Regions from separate parts of the Romboutsia sp. LXY-2 genome, predicted to be linked through region 3. Evidence: riboswitches for the same ligand, from Rfam matches in the RefSeq annotation. Region 3 holds a riboswitch; each other region holds the start of a gene.
The links. Region 3 has a riboswitch for cyclic di-GMP ahead of ACI48P_RS01140 (hypothetical protein). Riboswitches for the same ligand answer to the same signal wherever they lie in the genome.
Positions count from the first base shown of each region.

Region 1: linked by a shared signal. The riboswitch ahead of ACI48P_RS17070 (hypothetical protein) and the one ahead of ACI48P_RS01140 (hypothetical protein) in region 3 are both predicted to bind cyclic di-GMP.
Region 2: linked by a shared signal. The riboswitch ahead of ACI48P_RS02670 (glycosyl hydrolase family 18 protein) and the one ahead of ACI48P_RS01140 (hypothetical protein) in region 3 are both predicted to bind cyclic di-GMP.

Region 1 covers NZ_JBKFGI010000011.1:220,466-223,759, reverse strand. Annotated here, with positions in the region: gene rfbB (dTDP-glucose 4,6-dehydratase) at 1-72, shown strand, start outside; gene ACI48P_RS17080 (hypothetical protein) at 376-903, shown strand; gene ACI48P_RS17075 (tyrosine-protein phosphatase) at 1,060-1,848, shown strand; cyclic di-GMP riboswitch class I at 1,957-2,040, shown strand; gene ACI48P_RS17070 (hypothetical protein) at 2,194-3,114, shown strand.
Region 2 covers NZ_JBKFGI010000001.1:551,532-554,825, reverse strand. Annotated here, with positions in the region: gene ACI48P_RS02680 (DUF2238 domain-containing protein) at 1-179, shown strand, start outside; gene ACI48P_RS02675 (AraC family transcriptional regulator) at 358-1,248, shown strand; cyclic di-GMP riboswitch class I at 1,568-1,650, shown strand; gene ACI48P_RS02670 (glycosyl hydrolase family 18 protein) at 1,861-3,294, shown strand, end outside.
Region 3 covers NZ_JBKFGI010000001.1:244,747-248,040, forward strand. Annotated here, with positions in the region: gene ACI48P_RS01130 (BMC domain-containing protein) at 1-268, opposite strand, end outside; gene ACI48P_RS01135 (BMC domain-containing protein) at 311-607, opposite strand; cyclic di-GMP riboswitch class I at 1,005-1,090, shown strand; gene ACI48P_RS01140 (hypothetical protein) at 1,270-2,820, shown strand; gene ACI48P_RS01145 (ClC family H(+)/Cl(-) exchange transporter) at 2,919-3,294, opposite strand, start outside.

The DNA of each region.
Region 1 (3,294 bases), on a different contig from region 3:
AAACTTGGATGGAATCAAGTTTATGATTTTGATAAGGGTATACGTGAGACTGTAAAGTACAAATTAATCTAAACTAATTAAAGGACCCCTTATGAGTCGTTTTTTATTTACATCTATAAAGGTAGGCTTGGATTAGATACAGATGCTAAGGTGTTGTATACGTTTATTGATGGGAACTTGGTGTATAAAGCATTGTCAAAATATTAGTTATTAATATATCATTTGTGCCTTATTAAGACATAGGGGATTAATAATAGAAGATAAATAATTTTTTGTAGGAAAATATATACATCTAATAAATGTATATATTTTCATTTTATGATAAAATAATACTAAGGAAATGATTATAAATATATAGTAGTTGAGGGGTAAGATATGAAAAAACAAGAACAAAAGATAATAGTAGGAGGGGTACTAGTAACGGCTTTAGCTACAGCAGGATTTTGTACAAGCCAGGGTAGCTTAGCATCAGCGGATAACTACAAGAGTCCTCCAGCTCATGTATTAGAGGAAGAACCTAAAGTAGAAGAAGAAAAAGAAGAAGTAGAGGTAACTGAGGAAGAAGCGACACCGGAGGAAGAAGTAGAAGTAGATACAGAATCAGTAAATGATGACGATGAGAGCAATGAAGTGGTAAGGCCAGAGCAAAATGAGAGACCGAATCAAAGACCAACGCCAAACCCTACACCGACGCCAAATCCATCACCAAACCCTACACCAAATCCAACTCCGACACCGGATCCAGAGCCGACACCAACACCAACACCGGATCCAACACCAGATCCTACACCAACACCGGATCCAACACCAGATCCTACACCTACTCCGGATCCAACACCAACACCAGACCCTACACCAACGCCGGATCCAGTACCAACACCAGAGCCGACTCCACAACAATAAAGGTAAAAAATATAAATAGGGACTATGTTTTAACAGTTGACTCTTATAGAATAGAGTCGGCTGTTTTATTTTGTCGTATTTTAGGTTTAAAATGTATTATAATATTAAATTTATGCTATAATAAAATCATTATTATTAGACAGGGGGAGTAAAGACATGATAGATATACATTGTCATATAGTGCCAGGTGTAGATGATGGAGCGAAGACTTTAGAGGATGCACTTTCAATGTTAAAAATAGCAGAAAGCGAAGGAATAAAAAAGATAGTAAATACTTCGCATTATCATCCTCAATTTAAATATACTAAAGGGGAGGAGCTATTAGTAGAAGTAGAAAATTTTAATAAAATCATTAAAGAAAATGGAATAGATGTCGAAGTTATAATAGGTAACGAATTATATTTTGATGATAGTTTTTTAGAGTGTATTGAGAAAAAAGAGTTTTATACTTTAAACAACAGTAGATATGTCCTTGTAGAGTTTTCACCTACTAATTTTCCTAAGAAATTAAGCGAAGTGGTCTATGAGTTTAAGATAAGAGGTTATGTGCCTATACTTGCTCATGTAGAAAGATATAATGATATTCAACAAAATCCAAGCTTATTAACTGAGGCAATAAAAGAAGGGGCACTTATACAAATAAATGCTTCTAGTGTGCTAGGTAAAGGTAGTAGTGAAGCTCATAGAATAACTGAGCTTTTATTAAAAAATAGTATAGTACACTTTGTAGGTACAGATGCACATGGGCCTGAAAGAAGAAGACCTATGATAAGAGAGGCATATGATTATGTATGTGAAGAGTATGGAGAGAAAAAAGCACAAAGATTATTTATAGAAAATCCAAGTAGAGTCATAAATAACGAAGAAGTAGAAATAGTGGTAGAAGAAGAAGACATTAAAAAGAAGAAGTCCTTTTTCTCAAAGTTTTTTAAGAAAAGTAGTTAATTATTTTAGTATTTAATATTAAATATAATTTTATTCTACATTTTTCTACAAAAGCTGCAAAAACATATATACTTTTAAACAGTTTTAATATATAATTAATTTGTTATAAAATTAAATAGGCAAACTTAGAGAAATCCAAGGACGCAAAGCTAAAGGGGCTAAGGTAATATACTATGCTAGCCAGCTGCCGATAAGAGATAATCTTATTGAAGTAACACTTATTTGATAAGTGTTTGTTTTGATGGCAGCTACCTTTATATAAGGTAGTTTTTTTACGCTTAAAAACATGTTATAGGATTATAGACTTCTAAAGGGAGAGCCTATAAAAATATTAAGGAGAATAGTGTGAAAGATAATATTAAAAACATTAAAGCAATTATAATTAGTATAACTTTAACAATAGTACTAGTGCTGACTTTTGCTGCTATATTATTCAAATTGGAAGTGTTAAATCCAACAACATATACAAAAGCATTTGAAGAGAATAAGATATACAGTGAAATCTATGAGGATATAGAAATAGAAATTAATAAGTACGTAGCTGACAATAACTTACCTAAGGGTATTTTTGATGATGTTATTAGTAAAAGTGATGTAGAAGAGGTAGTAAATAATGATATATTCTCTGCTGTGGGATACATAAAAAACGAAATGAAAAAAGTGCCTCCAATAAATATGTCAGTTTATGAATCTAGAGTAGAAGAAAGTTTAAATGAGTATGTAGAATCTGATGAATATAAAGATATTGTAAGAGCAAATTATTATAACAATGATTTTGAAAAATTAGATGTAACTGTGGTAAAACAAGAGATATTAAATGATATTGAAGATAAATTAGCAATTATAGATAACAAAACTTTAGCTGATTCACTAGGAATAATAAAGATGTCTAAGTATGCAAATATATTGGATAGTGGATTAGTGATAATAGCATTAATAGTGGCTGTATTTGTTCTTTGTGGATTATACTTCCCTATTTGGAAGAGAAGAAAGAAAAGAAAGTTTGCATGGATGGGAGCAGCTATGATAGCTTCAGGACTTCTTATGATTATAATAGGTACTGTGGGCTCTATAACTGGAGTGTATGAAAATGTAGCTGTAAATGTGCCTTACTTAGGTACGGTTATAGGAGTTGTAATAAAGGGATTAATAGGTAAGTTTAGATTAACTGGAGCAGTGTTATTAGTAGTTGGGTTATTAACAGCTAGTGTTTATGTAAAGTCTAAGCTTAAGAGAAAAGAAGATCTTTCATTAAAATTTGGATAATATATAAATAAACTCTAGAAATAGAGTTTATTTTTTTTACTTATTAATGGTTAGAAAATTAACATTCAAAAAAATACAATTCAAACATAATATTACAAATATCGACAAATAAAAGTGGTAGAATAGACAAAGAAAATTACTTTTACATTATCAACAATTAGAATTATCAGCAAAAAGGGA
Region 2 (3,294 bases), 310 kb from region 3:
GAATCTCTTCAATTTGTGAGATAGCAGAGTATTTACTAGATACTTATGCACACATGAAAACACAATCTGGTGGTCTAAAAGATACAATGCAAGACATGATAGATGCGTCTATTGGAGCAATAATAATGATTATTTATTATTATAATAAGTATTTATCAAAAGACCCAACCTTAAGGTGAAAGTAAATAATAGATAATATTATTGAAAATATATACAATATTAAAGTTATCTTGATAAACTCTTGTTTATTAAGATGGCTTTTTTTATACAATTAAATAAACATAGCAATTTAGGAACAATATAACTTCAATTAAGTTGATATACTTTAATTATCACGTGATGAAAGTAGGTGAACAATTGAATTATAGCGAAGTAATGTCAAAATCTATTGAGTTTATTGAAGAAAATATAAATAATGAATTAACTCCGGAGTTGATTTCAAGTAGATGTGGATATTCTACTTTTCATTTTTGTAGAATATTTAATATGTATTATGGTATTACTTTGATGGAATATGTAAAGAAAAGAAAATTATCCTTGGCGGCTATGAAACTATTTGATGGAAATAGAATTATAGATATAGCCTTGGAGTATGGATTTGATACACACAATGGATTTTCGAAAGCATTTAAAAAAGAGTATGGATTTAGCCCAACACAATATATAAAACGCATGGAAGGCTGCTATTCTAATAAAGAATCAATATGTAAACTTGGAGGTTATATTATGAATCCTATTATTGTAAATAAGCCTGCATTTAAAGTTGCAGGGTATGGTATAAAGACAAATATTTCTAATGGAAGTTTTACTAAGGATATTGCTTCATTTTGGAGTAATTACAATGGTGAAAATTTAGAAAGTAAAATGTATGAAATTTTAAAACCAGAAAAACATGGTGAAGTTGGAGTATGCATTCCATCTTGTAACAAAGATGGAGAAGCGACATATCTTTTGGGTGTACTTGTTAATGATTTTAAATCTGTTACAGAAGACATGATTACAATAGAAATCCCAGAAGCAACATATGCGGTCTTTACAACTCCACCAGTGGATACGACTGATGATTTATCTCAAGATGATTTTGCTAAAATAATAAAAGAAACTTGGAAATATATATTTGAAGAGTGGTTTAAAGATAGTGGCTATGTTTTTGATGAAGAAAAGATAGACTTTGAATTTTATGATGAAAGATGTCACCATAGAAAAGATACTGTTATGGATATTTATGTTCCTATATTAGAAAGATAGATTTACAATTGTATTAAAATTTCAAGTTAAAGAGTGCTAGAAATAGTGCTCTTTTAGTGTCCAATAAAACATATGATTTCACAAGTTGTAATGAAAATTATTGTTGAATCTATGTAATACCAATAAAATAAGGTTTTGAGCGTAAAATATTTTAAGCAACAGACGAAGAGGAAAGGTTTATTTATAAATAACTCTTTTTGCATATTAGTAAATTATAGCTAAAGTTATTATAATACTGTGACGTACATAATGTATATACATTTCGTTGGATGTACAGGTGAATGTATATACAATTAAATGGAAGATTATTAATAAATAAAATTTAATAGGGCAAAATTAACGAAAGTTAGTGACGCAAAGCTATAGGGGCTAAGGAAAAATCTATGCCAGCCAGTTGCCAAAGAGTATTTATATATTTTTTGTAGGCTTTATTTATGCAAAAGTTATTATCTTAACATGTTTTACCAAAACATATTGAAATACTTATCAAATAGGCACCTCTATTAAATTTAGTTTATACCTAAAACATTTTTGCACCGCAAAATGCCAGGTGATTTGCGGATGTAGTAGCTCAAATGTAGTAAATTTTTATTTGAAATTATAGGAGGTATTATGAAACTAAAAAAATTAAGTAAAATCATGTCATTAGCAACATTACTTACAATGATAGTGACACCACTTAACGCTTCAGCACTAAAATCAGGTGATTTTGAAACTACTCAAGTAAATCAAAAGAATGAAGACTTAGAAAGAAAAATAGTTGGGTATTTTCCAGAGTGGGCTTATAAAAGCAAAGAGCACAACTATTTTAATGTAACAGATTTACAATGGGATTCTTTAACTCATATTCAATATTCTTTTGCTATGGTAGACTCACAAACAAATAAGATATCATTTGGTGATAAATTTGCAGCATTAGAAGAAAATTTTGAAGGTATGGATTTAACTTATAACGGAGAAAAAATAGAATTAGATGAAAGTTTACCATACAAAGGTCATTTTAATCTTTTACAACAGATGAAGAAAAAATATCCAGATGTTCAATTATTAATGTCTGTTGGGGGATGGGCAGGCTCAAAAGGATTCTACACAATGATGGATACTGATGAGGGAATAGATACTTTTGTTCAATCATGTGTAGACTTTGTAAGACAGTATGGTTTTGATGGGGTAGATATAGACTTTGAGTTCCCTTCATCAACTAGTCAATCTGGTAACCCTGACGACTTTGAGGTTTCTGAGCCAAGAAGAAAAACTATAAATGCAAGATATAACATAATGATGAAAAAGCTTAACCAAGCTTTAGATAAAGCAGCGGCTGAAGATAATACAGAATATCTTTTAACAGCAGCTGTAAGTGCGTCATCATGGGTATTAGGTGGAGTAGAATCAAATGAATATGCAAAAGAATTAGATTTCTTAAGTATAATGTCATATGATTATCACGGTGGATGGAATGAGTTTGTTGAAAATCAAGCTAATATATATCCAGACCCAGCAGATAGAGAAACAATGAATATGATAAGGCCAGTTCTTGGTATGGACTGGTCATACAAGTATTATAGAGGGGTATTACCTCCAGAAAAAATATTAATGGGTGTACCATATTACACAAGAGGATGGGAAAATGTTCAAGGTGGAAATGGAAACGGACTTCATGGTTCAAGTAAAACACCAGCAACAGGAAAGTATAACATATGGGGAGATTTAGATGCAAATGGTAAGCAAATACCTGCAGGAGCAAATCCATTATGGCATGTACTAAACTTAATGGAACAAGATCCAAATCTAAAAGTTCATTGGGATGAAGTGGGTAAAGTACCATATATATGGCAAAATAATGAAAAAGTATTCTTAACTTTTGAAAATGAGCAATCGATAGATGAAAGATTAAAGTATATAGAAGAGAAGAATCTTGGTGGAGCTTTAATTTGGGTTATGGATGGAGATTATGGACCAAATCCTAATTATGTAGAAGGCTCAAATGATGTAAACGAAGGTAAGTATACATACGGGGATACATTAACTAAGAGATTAAGTAGTGGT
Region 3 (3,294 bases):
GAGTTATTATTGAATCAATTTCATTGTGTGGTCTTGCTATTACGTGAGTAGATATTATTGTTCCGATTCTCTTAGCTGCATCAACACCTGTGTCTACAGCTACTTTAACAGCTCCTACATCTCCTCTAACAAGTACTGTTATCATACCTGAGCCAACGTTTTCGTACCCTACTAATGTAACATCAGCAGCCTTAGCCATAGCATCTGCTGCTTCTATAGCAGTTACTAAGCCTACTGTTTCTATCATACCTAATGCTTCTTGTCTCATTTTTGCCTCCTTAATTCTTTTACTTCCTAATCAGCTTGTATATTATAATAAGTGTTTATCTAATGAAGATTTCATACATTCAATTTTTTCTATTTCATCATGAGGACGAGCTATTACGTGTGAAGATATTACCTCGCCAACTCTTGTAGCTGCACTTGTTCCTGCATCTATTGCAGCTTTTACAGCTCCTACATCTCCTCGTATCATTACTGTTACCATACCTGAACCTATAGTCTCGTATCCAATCAACGAAACGTTTGCAGACTTAACCATAGCATCTGCTGCTTCTACAGCCGCTACTAACCCTCTAGTTTCTATCATTCCTAGTGCATCTCTCATAGGGGTACCTCCTTATTATTATTTTATTCTTACAAGTTTATTGTATAAAAATATTGATATGAATTCTTTTAATATCTATACCTTTTCTTGTACATTATCGACATTTTTTGTAGAAAATTGTATTTTTATTACTATTTTATTAGTTATATTTATATATAAAATAAAATTAGCTCCTAGACATATGCTAGGAGCTTTTAGTATTATTTTATTTAATTCCTTTATACTGCTCTTTATTATCAGCTTCTTATTTTTAAACTTTTCTACATTTTTAATAACAAACTCATAATCATATTAATGATTTAGTTTTAAAATTATTAAATATTCAAATATAATTTCTGGTAAATTATAGATTTATTATAAAATATATGTTATTCTATTTTTTAAATCGAGGTAAAATTTGATTCAATGGTAAACCTAGGGAAACCTAGGGGCACAAAGCTAAAGGGACTAAGGTTTTATAAACTATGTTAGCCAGTTGCCAAAGAATATACATATTCTTTGTAAAAATTTAATACTCTTTTAACTGACTTTAATTTTATAGCAATTATAATTATATCAAAGAAATATTTATGATACCTAAAAGAGTTGAAATTAGAGGCTTTAAATTTGTTTTATAACTGTACGTTTCTTTAATAAAATTAATATTAAAGGAGAAAGTTAAAATGAACAAAAGATTTTTTAGTTTAGCAGTAGCTGCAGCATTGATTGTTACTAATGTATCAATATCGTCTGCAAATGGAGTTGATGGTAATGTAGAAGTACCAACGTTAGAGGTATCTAGTGAACAAAAATCAGGAGCTAGTTTAGTATCAAAGCAAAGTAGCGTTAAATACTCTGACTTCTTAAAAGATGGTGGAGGATGGCAATGGGTAAATTTAGAACTTAAAGGTGCTAAATTTACTACTAAAGATTATTCTAAGCTAGGACCTGCAATAACTCAAAACTATGATGTACAGACTCAATTAATAGCACCTTCTGATGGAGTTAATTTTGAGTTTGGAGTATATGAGCCAAATCCAGGTATAGAATATATTGATACTTGGGAAATAACAATAGACTCGTCTGTACTTGATATAGACCATGATTTAACTGTAAAAATACCAGTTGTAAATGATTTAGGTGTAGCTGAAACACCTAAGATAGTAGCTAGTAGAACAAGTGTAACTAAAGATGAATTACTAAATGGATTTGATTTAACTTTAGAAACTACTGCTGGAGCTAGATTTAATACATCTTGTACTGCATATGCACCAAGAGTAAGTATTATAAAAACAGCAAATATGTACTTAGAAGTATTACCGTACTGTGATTCTATATCACCTTACAAAATAAAATTCTTTATAAAAGCATCAAATGGTGTTCCATATTATAGAGATGCATTAGAATTCAGAATAGAAGGAGATGCAACAAACTCTAACGTACCAATGATGGTTAAATTAGACATTAAATCAGATGTAAATCAATCTGACTTAGATAAATTAAAAAATATGATAAAAAATGCTCCAGATGTAACTTTAAATGAGTATACTCAAGAAAGTTATGTTAATTTCCAAAGAACTATAAGAGAAGCAACTAGAATTGCATACTCAAGTAACCCTGGTCAAGCGGAAGTTAAGGAGATGATAAATAAATTAGCTGATGCTATAGATAAATTAGAAAAAATAGAAAAACTAGATGAAGTAGTAAATATAGAAGATGAATCTTTAAGAAATGCAATAAAAAATTCTTTAGGATTAAAAAGTGATCTTATAACTGTAGGAGATATGAAAAAAGTTAAGTCGTTAAACTTTGAAGATGATATGTACCTACAAAACTTAAGTGGTATAGAATCTGCAACAAACTTAGAAAGTTTAAATATAAACTACAATGAGGTAACAGATCTATCTCCACTAAAGAACTTAACTAACTTAAAGGATGTAACTGGACTTGAAAATTATGTTATGGCTAAAGAGGTAGCTAAACCTAGCAAAGATAACTTCTTTGAATTAGACTATACAGCTATAGATTTAGATGGGAATATAATAAAGCCTTCAAAAGTAGTATTATATCCAAATCAAAATCCACAAGAGTTAAAATTAGAAGATATATTAGTTGATGGAAAGATAAAGATAGATGCAGATTTAGTAAGTGGTATGGGCTCAGTAGATGTTATATATGAAAGTGGTTATAACAACTTTAGCTTATATTCATTCCATTTCTTAGATAATAAATAATATAAATTACAAATAATATAGATAACAAAAAGGAGTAGATTTTTCTACTCCTTTTAATATACATATATTTTATATACATATATCTATAATCAAGTTATTTAACTCTCTGCCAACCTACTTACCTTTTCTAATATTTCAGAAGAACTGCTTTGATCTGTCATAACAGTCAAATAATCTCCTGCTATTATCTCTGTTGATCCTTTTGGTAATATCTCTTTATTACCTCTAATAATAGCAACAACTAGGCAGTTTTTAGGCCATGAAATATCTTTTATACACTTACCATCTATTTCACTGTTCATATGAACTGCAGCCTCTAAAAGAGTCTTCTTGCTACTACCATCATATTTATTAGTACCTTTACTTAACAATCTTTCTAATAAACTTTCATATATAGGATGTGATTTAAATAAATCAGATGTTAATTGAGCAACTAATACTACTATACAAAGTGCTAATAAATGCTGTAGTGAA